3 regions of the Buttiauxella sp. WJP83 genome follow, and region 2 is predicted to be linked to each of the others. Evidence: predicted binding sites of a transcription regulator. Region 2 holds the regulator's gene; each other region holds the start of a gene.
The links. Region 2 encodes ArgR, which controls arginine synthesis, uptake and breakdown. Its sites were predicted from a motif close to ANTGAATAAAAATACANT; they were not measured.
Positions count from the first base shown of each region.

Region 1: argA (amino-acid N-acetyltransferase) is a predicted target of ArgR. The motif match lies at 2,387-2,404, and genes of this name have one in related genera.
Region 3: argC (N-acetyl-gamma-glutamyl-phosphate reductase) is a predicted target of ArgR. The motif match lies at 2,569-2,586, and genes of this name have one in related genera.

Region 1 is NZ_CP110080.1:885,890-890,176, reverse strand. Features, by position in the region: gene mltA (murein transglycosylase A) at 1-286, opposite strand, end outside; tRNA gene OH773_RS04080 (tRNA-Met) at 495-571, shown strand; tRNA gene OH773_RS04075 (tRNA-Met) at 634-710, shown strand; tRNA gene OH773_RS04070 (tRNA-Met) at 773-849, shown strand; gene amiC (N-acetylmuramoyl-L-alanine amidase AmiC) at 945-2,201, opposite strand; gene argA (amino-acid N-acetyltransferase) at 2,437-3,768, shown strand; gene recD (exodeoxyribonuclease V subunit alpha) at 3,793-4,287, opposite strand, start outside.
Region 2 is NZ_CP110080.1:442,897-447,183, forward strand. Features, by position in the region: gene aaeB (p-hydroxybenzoic acid efflux pump subunit AaeB) at 1-786, shown strand, start outside; gene OH773_RS02115 (barstar family protein) at 928-1,200, shown strand; gene yhcN (peroxide/acid stress response protein YhcN) at 1,270-1,536, opposite strand; gene yhcN (peroxide/acid stress response protein YhcN) at 1,640-1,903, opposite strand; gene argR (transcriptional regulator ArgR) at 2,289-2,759, opposite strand; gene mdh (malate dehydrogenase) at 3,192-4,130, shown strand; gene degS (outer membrane-stress sensor serine endopeptidase DegS) at 4,195-4,287, opposite strand, start outside.
Region 3 is NZ_CP110080.1:4,529,221-4,533,507, forward strand. Features, by position in the region: gene OH773_RS20925 (argininosuccinate synthase) at 1-632, opposite strand, end outside; gene argB (acetylglutamate kinase) at 652-1,428, opposite strand; gene argC (N-acetyl-gamma-glutamyl-phosphate reductase) at 1,445-2,449, opposite strand; gene argE (acetylornithine deacetylase) at 2,634-3,785, shown strand; gene ppc (phosphoenolpyruvate carboxylase) at 4,023-4,287, shown strand, end outside.

The DNA.
Region 1 (4,287 bases), 440 kb from region 2:
TACTGGTATCGCCACCGGCTTGTAGCCACTGTTGAACGGCACCGTAAACATCACTCTTGCTATTATAGAGGCGAGGAGATGCGGAACGAATTTGGTTAACTTGCTCAGCAAAGTCGCCGCCGTTGATCGGGGCCCCTACCGCATCAGGCCGGTTGACGAGGGAGAAAGGCTGGGTGAATTTCCCGTCCTTATATTGCTGACCTTTATTTGTCGGTTTCGAGGAACAGCCAGCCAGAATGGCAACCATCACTCCTGTTACAATGTACTTAGTCCAACGTCCTATCATCACTTCCTCGCCAGGTTTATGCCGCTATTCCCGACGGGAAGATAGCAAACGTACCACAAGAATTAAACGTGTCGTGGCCCATAGATGCGGGATGTGCTCACTATTTATACTTAAATTAAATTATTATCAGTTACATGAGACAAATCGGGCATTTATTAAAAAAAAGGTTGCATCAAAAGCCGAGCAGAGTATAGTGCGCTTCCACGGACGCGGGGTGGAGCAGCCTGGTAGCTCGTCGGGCTCATAACCCGAAGGTCGTCAGTTCAAATCTGGCCCCCGCAACCAATTAAAAAGTCGCTGATAGTAGCGCGGTGATGAAAATCATTAGCAGTAAATAGTTATACGGACGCGGGGTGGAGCAGCCTGGTAGCTCGTCGGGCTCATAACCCGAAGGTCGTCAGTTCAAATCTGGCCCCCGCAACCAACTAAGTCGCTGAACATTCGCGCAATGGTGAAAGCCATTTGGGTACTAAAGAAGTTTACGGACGCGGGGTGGAGCAGCCTGGTAGCTCGTCGGGCTCATAACCCGAAGGTCGTCGGTTCAAATCCGGCCCCCGCAACCAACATTAAAGCACCTTAACAGGTGCTTTTTTTGTATCTAAAATCTGCCAATCGTACGCTGAGTGGGTGTCGCTTCCGCTAATCCACTCAGGTTTTACTATCCGCGTCGTGCCAGGCGTGAACTATCCGCGAAATACGCTCTGATCCCCGCCAAAATCGACTCTGCAACTTCCTGCTGGAAGGTGGCTGTACGCAGCTTTCGCTCTTCTTCAACGTTACTGAGAAATGCCGTCTCCACCAGAATGGAAGGAATATCTGGTGCTTTAAGCACTGCAAACCCCGCCTGATCGACGCTATTTTTATGCAGTTTATTGACACGCCCCAATCGGGTCAGCACTTCTTTGCCGAATTTAAGGCTATCGTTGATGGTCAATGACTGGACCATATCGAACATCGTATGGTCGAGATAGCGGTCGCCACTCTTATTCACCCCACCGATTAAGTCGGCGGCGTTCTGAGTTTGAGCGAGGAATTTTGCTGCGGTACTGGTCGCCCCTTTAGTTGAGAGCGCAAACACTGAAGAGCCGCGCGCCGCGCCAGAGGTAAATGCATCCGCATGAATAGAAACAAACAAATCAGCACGTTGCTTTTGCGCTTTTGCCACCCTGACTTTTAACGGGATAAACACATCCTCGTTGCGCGTCATATAGGCTTTCATATTCGCTTCTTTATCAATCAGCGCTTTCAGGCGACGAGCGATTTGCAGCACGACATCTTTTTCACGCGTCTTGTTCGGCCCAATCGCACCGGGATCTTCACCACCATGGCCAGGATCCAGCATGATAATAATCGGTCTGTCGCGACCCGCCTTGCCAGGCTTCGGCCCTTGCTCCGGCGATGGCATTGAATCCTTATCCAACTTACCGTTGTTGTAATCTTCCAACAATGCCAACAGTGGATCTTGCTCGCTGTTCATATTGGCCGGATAGAGATCCATCACCAGGCGTTCTTTGAATTCAGCCACCGGAGCCAGTGCAAACAAGTGCGGTGTTACGTTCTGTTTGAGTTCGAAAACCATGCGCACGGTTTGAGGATCAAACTGACCCACTCGCGCGGACTTAATGAAAGGATCATCGCCACGAATCTGAGAACCGATGCCCTTCAATACTGAATTTAAATTCACACCTTCTATGTCAACAACCACCCGATCAGGATTGCTTAACGCAAATTGTCGGTATTTAAGCTCCCTGTTCGATTCCAGCGTGACTCGCGTGTAAGACGATGCGGGCCAGACACGAACCGCAATGACCAGGCTTGAGGCCGCAAAGCCAACCTGGCTAACACTCAGTAGCCACAAAGCGCCCGCGCCCTTGAGTAAGCGGCGACGACTAATTAATGAACGGGAATCTGACATAGCTCTCCTGAGCGGTGTGTTTCCGTGAACCGAATAACTAATTTTATTTTTTTGAGCCGAAAACTTTAGCGAATCGGGCTTAGGCTGTCACTCATAAAAGGGTAAACATTCGCAATCAAGTCCCTGGCGACAGCGGCACAGAAATTTCTGCTTTGCGGTAATTGCTGCTTGCACCGAGAGCAATAAAAGAATAAAAATACAGAAATTACGAATAATCATGCAATGAGGGCTTGCCGTGGTGAAGGAACGTAGAACCGAACTGGTACAGGGATTTCGCCATTCTGTTCCCTATATAAATGCCCATCGGGGAAAAACGTTTGTCATTATGCTTGGCGGCGAAGCCATTGAACACGAGAACTTCTCCAGTATCGTCAATGATATTGGGCTGTTGCACAGCCTGGGGATTCGTCTGGTGGTGGTGTATGGTGCACGTCCGCAAATTGATGCCAATCTGGCTTCGCATAATCATGAACCTGTCTATCACAAACATACGCGTGTTACTGATGCAAAAACCCTTGAGCTGGTTAAACAAGCCGCCGGTTTATTGCAGCTGGATATTACAGCGCGTTTGTCCATGAGCCTTGGCAACACACCGTTGCAAGGGGCGCATATCAACGTCGTCAGCGGTAACTTTATTATCGCGCAGCCGTTAGGCGTAGATGATGGTGTGGATTATTGCCACAGTGGTCGTGTTCGTCGTATCGACGAAGAAGCCATTCACCGCCAGCTTGATAACGGGGCGATTGTATTGATGGGCCCAGTTGCTGTTTCTGTCACAGGTGAAAGTTTTAATCTCACCTCTGAAGAAATTGCCACGCAATTGGCCGTAAAACTGAAAGCCGAAAAAATGATTGGTTTCTGCTCTTCACAGGGCGTGATCGACGATAGCGGCAATATCGTTTCTGAACTCTTTCCTAACGATGCGCAAAAACGTATTGAAGAGCTGGAAGAAGCGGGTGATTACCATTCTGGCACCGTGCGTTTTCTGCGAGGCGCAGTCAAAGCCTGCCGTAGCGGCGTGCGTCGCAGCCATTTGATCAGCTATCAAGAAGACGGTGCGCTATTGCAGGAGTTGTTCTCCCGTGATGGTATCGGTACGCAAATCGTCATGGAGAGTGCGGAGCAAATTCGTCGCGCCACCATTAACGATATCGGCGGCATCCTGGAACTCATTCGCCCACTGGAGCAGCAAGGGATTCTGGTGCGTCGCTCACGTGAACAACTGGAAATGGAGATCGACAAATTCACCATTATCCAGCGCGACAACCTGACCATCGCTTGTGCGGCGTTGTATCCGTTCCAGGAAGAAGGGATTGGCGAAATGGCCTGTGTTGCGGTTCATCCTGACTATCGCAGCTCATCACGTGGCGAAGTATTGCTGCAACGCATTGCCACACAAGCCCGGCAGATGGGGCTGAGCAAGCTATTTGTCCTGACAACCCGTAGTATTCACTGGTTCCAGGAGCGTGGCTTTATGCCCGTTGATGTCGAGTTACTACCTGAAAGTAAAAAAGAAATGTACAACTATCAGCGACGTTCAAAAGTGCTGATGGCAGATTTAGCCTGACAATTTAGCTAGCCCTGCTAAGGGCTAGCTAAAACTTTCCATCAATCCGCTGCGTCGTTCCGTCTTCGTCACAATCGCTTTTTCCAACACCCGATCATCGGCATACAAAGACAATCTGCTGCGCGCACGCGTGATCGCGGTATAGACCAGTTCACGGGTTACCACAGCGGTGTATTGATTTGGCAGAACCAGGGCGGCGTGCTCGAATTCCGACCCCTGTGATTTATGCACCGTCATGGCGTACGCTGTGTCATGCCCCGGCAAACGGCTTGGTTGCACCGATTTTATGGTGCCATCAGGCATCGGGAACCAGACGCGCAACCCCTCACCTCTGTCCAACGCAATACCGATATCCCCGTTGAACAACCCCAATGAACTGTCGTTACGGGAAATCATAATGGGTCTGCCGTTATACCAGCGCGAAACCGTCGGGTTTGGCCGCTCAATCCATCGCTTTTGAACCAGCGCCTGCTCGATGCGGTTATTCAGGCCGCTGACGCCAAACGGGCCATCGCGCAA
Region 2 (4,287 bases):
ATGCGTTTACCCAATCCACGCATGGTCTCCCTCGACTTTTTATACGGCATGTTAGTCGCACTCCCATTAGGGGCTTTCTACTTTTTAGTGATCCTACCTTCGACTCAGCAAAGCATGTTGTTACTGTGCATTAGTCTTGCGTTGCTGGGCTTCTTTATGGGAATTGAAGTACAGAAGCGACGTCTTGGTTCGATGGGGGCCCTTGCCGGAACTATCAACGTCATTGTGTTGGATAACCCGATGACGTTTCATTTCAGTACGTTTTTGGACAGTGCATTGGGACAAATAGTGGGCTGTTTCCTGGCGATGATGGTTATCCTACTTATCCGGGATAACTCCAAAGAGCGCACGGGCCGCACACTGCTGAACCAGTTTGTTTCCGCAGCAGTCTCCGCACTGACAACCAATAAAGCGCGACGCAAAGAGAATCATCTACCCGCTCTTTATCAGCAGCTTTTCTTACTGCTGAATACGTTTCCGGGAGATATCGATCGCTACCGCCTGGCGCTGACTTTGATTATTGCTCACCAGCGATTGCGTGATGCACCGATACCCGTGAACGACGATCTTTCCGCATTCCATCGCCAGTTGAGAAACACAGCAGATAAGCTTACGTCGGCATCAAGCGATGATAAAAAACGGCGTTACTTTAAGCAGTTATTGGATGAGTTAGATATTTACCAGGAGAAGTTGCGGGTCTGGGAGGCGCCGTTACAAGTCACCGAACCGGTGAAACGACTGGCGCATGTGCTGCATAAATACCAGCACGCGCTGATAGATGCCTGACCCGAGCCGACGCCTTGCGTCGGCTTTTTTGTATCTATACTTATGAGATGCGCAATTTTTAGCGGAAGAAAATTATGGCAAATCTGGCACTTCAGGATAGCGAATTCTTTAACACCGGTTATCTGGTTAAGGTGGCAAGTTATGAAAAAATACACCTTTGATTTTAGTCAGATAGAAGATCAACCGGAGTTCTATCGTCACTTTATCCAGGAATTTAGGCTTGAGAAAAAACAGGTTCACGATCTCGACAGTTTATGGGATGTGGTTGTCGGGGGGATTTTACCGCTCCCGGCGGAGATTGAATTTGTTCATTTGCCAGAAATGCAAAGACGGCGTTATGGGGCTTTGATTTTGCTTTTTGATGAAGCAGAAGAGGAACTGGAAGGGCAATTGCGTTTTAACGTGCGTGGATAATCCCCGATTTACAGGCATAAAAAAGCCCCCGCGAACGGGGGCAAAGTCGTCCTTTTTGACGACGAGGGTTTATTTATACAGTTCAGCGGTGGCATGCCATGTATCGCCAGAACGCGCCTCGATAATACGATAAGCTGAGGCACCTTCTTTAGTCGCTTTCTGTGATAATTCCTGACGCATATCCATTGGTGCACTACCTACCTGGCTTACGGAAATGGTGCCCATAGATTGCAGATTCTGCGCTTGTTCACTGTCTATCTGATGTGCGGCTGCGTTAGCGCCGAAAGAGATAACGGAAAAAAGGCTCAGTGCTGCGAGTGTAAGTTTGGTTTTCATAATCTTTACTCCTGAATTGTTTATATCAACGACCGGAAGGGCTTAACTGCATTTATTGTTCTTGGGGTCATCGTTTTAGATATTGCTTCTTGCAGCCAGGCTGTTACTTGTACAGCTCAGCTGTTGCATGCCATTGGTCGCCAGTGCGGGCTTCAATGATGCGGTAAGAAGAAGCACCTTTCTGTTCAGCTTTTTCATTCAACATTTGGCGCATATCCATTGGCGCACTGCCTACCTGGCTTACAGAAATGGTACCCATCGCCTGACGGTTTTGCGCCTGGTCGGCATTAATTGATGTTGCAGCAAAAGCGCCAAATGACAGCATCGAAAGTAGGCTTGCGGTAACTAAAGTTGATTTCATGTTCATAATCTTTACCTCGTCGTATTCTTTTATTGGGGTCTTCATTTCGTGACCCTCATCACAAAATCAAGTATACACTAATAACTAACAAAATTAATACCACGCTAATTATTATCTATGAAACTTTACAATAATAGAGGCTTCTGATATTACGTAAAGTTATTAAAATGAATCTTTTATTGCTGTTTTTTTGTTAAACATAAGTAAAAACAACAAGATGTTGAACTTTGGCTTTTTGTGCGCTACTTAACGTAACCGGCTGATGAAATGGAGTTTTATAGGCGTGCAGTGCATTTTGAATGGGATTTACGGAAGCGTGAGGGCAGAGGGAGTAACTGGTCTAAGATATTGTTCCCGCCGCTGAATAACAACGGGAACGCGGTAGTAACGCTTACAGCTCTTGCTCGAACAGCACCAGAATTGCTTCATACAACTCTTTTACAGTGAAGTCTTTAGCAGGGGTGGTAAAGATGGTGTCATCCCCAGCAATAGTGCCCAAAATACCTTCAGCTTTACCTAAAGAATCCAGCAAGCGTGCAATTAACTGTGCCGCACCAGGGCTTGTGTGGATAACAACCACAGCATCGTTGTAATCAATATCCAGAACCAGATTCTTCAGTGGGCTGGATGTCGTTGGCACGCCAAGCTCAGCTGGCAAGCAGTACACCATCTCCATTTTGGCATTGCGTGTACGCACCGCGCCAAACTTGGTCAGCATACGAGAGACTTTAGATTGGTTGATGTTTTCGAAGCCGTCGTTTTGCAAGGCATGAACAATCTCGCCTTGAGAACTGAATTTCTCTTCTTTCAATAATGCTTTGAACGCTTTGACTAATTCTTCTTGTTTTGAGGAAATACGCATATGTCACCCATATTCAGGTCAACGAAGATAACATTATTATGCATTTAAATGAATTTTTATGCAAATGATTGGCTGGGTGAAAGCCTGAAATAATGTTATGAAAGGGGCGAATATTATCAAATTTTGTTATCGAGAAACATGCCTTCGTCACGACTCGAAAATAAGTTGGTAAGTAAACTAAATGTTATCAAAATGATGTTGTTTTGCTGCTAAGGGAGGGGTAATGTAACCGCCGTTGATGTGACAACATCAGGTTGTGACCGGGCGCTAAGGCGTCGTTTCCACCCAGTGAGTAAATGCAGCAGTAACGTTTCAGGGATGCTCAACGTCGCAAACCTAAAGCGGGAAGATTGTAATTACCCCTTCTCTGGATTATGGTCGCCACCGCATGGAGTTACGGCACCTATTTGCTAACATAATAAGGAGTTTAGGATGAAAGTTGCAGTCCTCGGCGCAGCAGGTGGTATTGGCCAGGCGCTTGCCCTTCTACTCAAGACCCAACTGCCTTCAGGTTCAGAACTCTCCCTGTATGATATTGCACCGGTAACCCCTGGTGTTGCAGTCGATCTGAGTCATATCCCTACAGATGTGAAAATCAAAGGTTTCTGCGGTGAAGATGCAACACCAGCACTGGTTGGTGCGGATGTGGTGCTGATCTCTGCTGGTGTAGCACGTAAACCAGGCATGGATCGTTCAGACCTGTTTAACGTCAACGCGGGAATCGTGAAAAATCTGGTTCAACAGATTGCTCAAACTTGCCCGAAAGCCTGTATTGGTATCATCACTAACCCAGTGAATACCACCGTTGCTATCGCGGCCGAAGTGCTGAAAAAAGCAGGCGTATACGACAAAAACAAACTGTTTGGCGTGACTACGCTGGATATCATCCGCTCCAACACCTTTGTTGCGGAACTGAAAGGCAAACTGCCAACTGATATCGAAGTTCCTGTGATTGGCGGCCACTCCGGTGTGACTATTCTGCCACTGTTGTCTCAGATCCCAGGTGTGAGCTTTACCGAACAAGAAGTTGCTGACCTGACTAAGCGTATCCAGAATGCGGGTACTGAAGTTGTAGAAGCTAAAGCTGGTGGCGGGTCTGCAACCCTGTCAATGGGCCAGGCTGCTGCACGCTTTGGTTTGTCATTGGTTCGCGCACTGCAAGGCGAAAGCAATGTTGTTGAATGCGCGTACGTTGAAGGCAACGGCGAGCACGCTCGTTTCTTCTCTCAGCCATTGCTGCTGGGCAAAAACGGTATCGCAGAGCACAAATCCTACGGCAAACTGAGTGCTTTTGAGCACCAGGCGTTGGAAGGGATGCTGGATACCCTGAAGAAAGATATTACCCTTGGCGAAGAGTTTGTTAACAAGTAAACCCTGAGTCCAAGAGATAAAAAAACCGGAATTGATATTCCGGTTTTTTTTCGCCTGAGCTTTATCAGTTTGTGGCGGGATATTCCTGAATTGTCACTTGCAGCGTGAGTTTCTTATCATCACGCATGACTTCTACTGGAATGACAGAACCTGGACG
Region 3 (4,287 bases), 620 kb from region 2:
GTCCAGACCCAGCAATCTTTGTTCGGTGCATTCCACGGGCTTTCCAGCACACCGCCTTCGGTCGAGATGTGCCATGCGTTTTCGTCACGGCTGTAGATTTTCTCTAGTGAAGCTGTAGTCGGGATATCACGCTCTTTCAGGTAATCCAGCAGAGCTTCACGGGAACGCAGGTCCCACTCACGCCATGGCGCAACCACTTTCAGATGTGGCGCCAGAGCCGCCCACGTGGATTCAAAACGTACCTGGTCGTTACCTTTACCAGTCGCGCCGTGGCACAGGGCATCTGCGCCGACTTTATTCGCTACATCAACCAGTGCTTTAGCAATCAATGGACGCGCCATTGACGTACCCAGCAGGTAGCTGCCTTCGTACAGTGCGCCAGTTTGCAATACTGGATAAACGTAATCGCTGATGAATTCTTCACGCGCATCCACGACATAGCACTCAGTTGCGCCAGAGCGCAGTGCCTTTTGTTCCACGCCTTTCAGGTCTTCACGATCCTGGCCAATATCCACCACACACGCGACCACTTCACAGCCGCCGTAGTTTTCTTTCAACCATGGAATGATGGCAGAAGTATCAAGGCCGCCAGAGTATGCGAGAACGATTTTTTTGATGCCGTGATTTTGCATTGTCTTTTTCCTTTAAATCTTAAGCTAAGATCCGGGTGCCGATGGCCACACCGTTAAACAAAGAAGGTAACTGCTCCGCGTGACGCCAGGACGCAATGTCCACAGGGCGACCCAGCGTGCGGGCTGCATCCAGCGCCGCGTTGACTTTAACAATCATGCCGTCGGTAATAATGCCTTGAGCGATTAACTGCTCCGCTTTTGCCGCCGTCATTTCTGCAATACGTTGCCCTTTGCCATCAAGAATGCCGCTGACATCTGACAGCAGAATCAGATCGGCACCCAGTGTTGCTGCCAGCGCCGTAGCAGCCTGGTCAGCATTTACGTTCATCAACTCGCCTTCAGCAGTCACGCCAATAGAGCTGACAATCGGCAGGAAGCCAGAATCCAAAAGCGTGGTAATCAGCTTAGCTGAACCTGGTTTCGCCAGGCCTACATGGCCCAGTTCTTCGTCAAGTCTGGAAACCGTTACGCTATTGCCATCACCAAGGCAAAGGCCGACACCATTGATGTCATGTTTTTTTGCCCACGCCAACAATGTTTTGTTCGCCGTTCCTGCCAACGCACCGGTAATAATGTCAATCTGGTCAGCAGGTGTCACACGCAGGCCATTTTTCTTGATAACCGGTAAGGAGAGCTTTTTCATCAGCTCATCGACTACGCAGCCGCCGCCGTGAACAATCACCAGTGGACGTTGATGAGACTGACGATAGTTCACCAGCGCAGTAAACAGACGCTCCAGCGCTTCTTCGCTATCCAGCAGTACGCCACCTAATTTGATAATTAATGGATTCATCATGTCACCCAACTACCGGTTAAATAAGAGACTGCGTTTCGGCAAAGCCAAAACGAATATTCAGACACTGCACAGCCTGAGCCGATGCGCCTTTAAGAAGATTATCTTCAGTTGCGACGACAATCAGATGCTCGCCTTGCACTGCGAAACCAATATCGCAGAACGGCAGGCCAACCACGTTTTTCAGTGCTGGCACGCCTTTGTCATACAGGCGCACTAACGGTTTATCTTGATAAGCTTGATTAAACACCTCAGCGACTTGCTGCTGAGTTACCCCTGCTTTCAGACGGCAGGTTATGGTCGCCAGGATCCCACGCGGGAAATTGCCCAAGTGCGGAGTGAAAATCACTGGAGTACCAAGATGGCTGACAATTTCTGGATGATGGCGATGATTAAAAATGCCATACGGTTGCAGGCTCACTTCGCAGAAACTGTTGGAAATCGCAGCCTTACGCCCAGCGCCGCTAACACCGCTGGTCGCGTTGATCACAGGCCATTGGTTTAAATCCAGCAGTCCAGCATCAATCAGAGGTTTTAACGCCAGCTGAGATGCAGTGGGATAGCAGCCAGGAACCGAGATCAAACTGGTTTCTTTAATGTTGTCGCTCTGCCATTCCGCCAGACCATAAACTGCCTGTTCCAGCAATTCAGGATGTTGATGCGTAAAGCCGTAGAAAAGTTGATAAAACTTGGCGTCGTTAACGCGGAAGGCGCCAGAAAGGTCGATAACGACACAGCCTTTCTCCAGAAACTGCGGTGCCAGGTCATGGCTGACTTCATGGGCAGTTGCGAGAAACACGACATCCACGCCGTCGGTAAATTCGCTGATATCCGACATTGGCTGTAACGGCATATCAACGATACCTTTTAATTGCGGGTGCAAATCAGATATCAATTTTCCTGCGTCATTACTTTGCGCTGAAACCGTCAAAGCGGTTATGTTCATATGAGGATGGCGATTCAAATAGTTCACAAGCTCTGCGCCTGCATAACCGCTGGCACCAACAATCAGCGTATTCAACATCTCGGCTGTACACCTTCTTAGGTTGTGTCTGCTAAAGGTGTCAGCTGGAAAGCCATCACCCAACGTACAATTACGTGGTTCAACCCACCGGAACCAGGGGTTCCATCGCGGCAGGTAATAATGTATTTTTATTCAATATTACTGCATGATTATGTATACCAACCTGAGCTAAGGCCTGTCAACAGTGAAGATGAAATTACCTCCTTTTATCGAGATTTACCGCGCATTGATCGCGAGCCCTTCCATCAGCGCTACCGATAGTGCGTTGGATCAGAGTAATGAGTCTTTAATCAATTTGCTGGCGGGCTGGTTCCGCGACATTGGATTTAACGTCGAAATACAACCGGTACCGGGTACGCGCAATAAATTCAACATGCTGGCGAGTACCGGTAGCGGTGCCGGTGGGCTACTGCTTGCAGGTCATACCGATACCGTGCCGTTTGACGATGGCCGCTGGACGCGCGACCCCTTCACGCTGACCGAGCATGAAAATAAACTGTATGGGCTCGGCACGGCGGATATGAAAGGCTTCTTCGCGTTTATACTTGATGCACTGCGTGATGTGGATGTCACCACGCTTAAAAAACCACTCTACATTCTGGCGACCGCCGATGAAGAAACGACGATGGCCGGTGCACGTTATTTCTCTGAAACGACGAGCTTACGCCCGGACTGCGCCATCATTGGTGAACCCACTTCATTACAGCCAGTACGTGCCCACAAAGGCCACATTTCGAATGCTATCCGCATCCTTGGACAATCTGGCCACTCGAGCGATCCAGCTCGTGGTGTGAACGCCATCGAACTGATGCACGACGCAATCGGCCATATCATGTCGCTGAAGAACACGTTGAAAGAGCGTTATCACCATGACGCCTTCACTGTGCCTTATCCCACGCTGAACCTCGGGCACATTAACGGTGGCGATGCCGCCAACCGTATTTGTGCCTGTTGCGAACTGCATATGGATATTCGTCCACTGCCTGGGCTGACATTAAATGATCTTAATGGTTTGCTAAATGAAGCATTAGAGCCCGTGAGCCAGAAATGGCCGGGTCGTTTGACGATTTCTGAACTGCACCCGCCGATTCCAGGCTACGAATGCGCCAAAGACCACCAGTTAGTGCAAGTTGTCGAGAAATTACTGGGCGCACAAACCGAGGTCGTGAACTACTGCACCGAAGCGCCATTTATTCAGACGATTTGCCCAACGCTGGTTCTGGGACCGGGCTCTATCAATCAGGCCCACCAACCAGATGAATACATAGAAACGCGATTTATCGAACCTACTCGCAAACTCATCACGCAAGTCGTGCATCATTTTTGCTGGCATTGAAAAATAGCGTTTATGGGGGTTTTGCCCCCTTTTTAAGCTACTTTTTAGCGAATCCTCATAAGAAATGCTTATCCACGAAGTTAGTAATTAAATTTCATGAATTAGCGCAATTTATTCGTTTGCTGAAACGATTTCGTAGCAATTGACGAAACAAAACTTACGTGGCTTTATAAAGACGGTGTTGAACCTTCACGGGTGAAATTAAGTTACATAAAAGATGGGGTGTGTGGGACTATAATGAACGAACAATATTCCGCTTTGCGAAGTAATGTCAGTATGCTCGGCAAGTTGCTCGGGGATACCATCAAGGATGCGTTAGGTGAAAACATTCTTGACCGCGTAGAAACAATCCGCAAATTGTCAAAGTCCTCACGGGCAGGCAATGAAGCAAACCGTCAGGAATTGCTGACCACGTTACAGAACCTGTCTAACGACGAATTACTCCCCGTAGCCCGTGCATTCAGCCAATTCCTGAACCTGGCCAACACCGCCGAGCAGTATC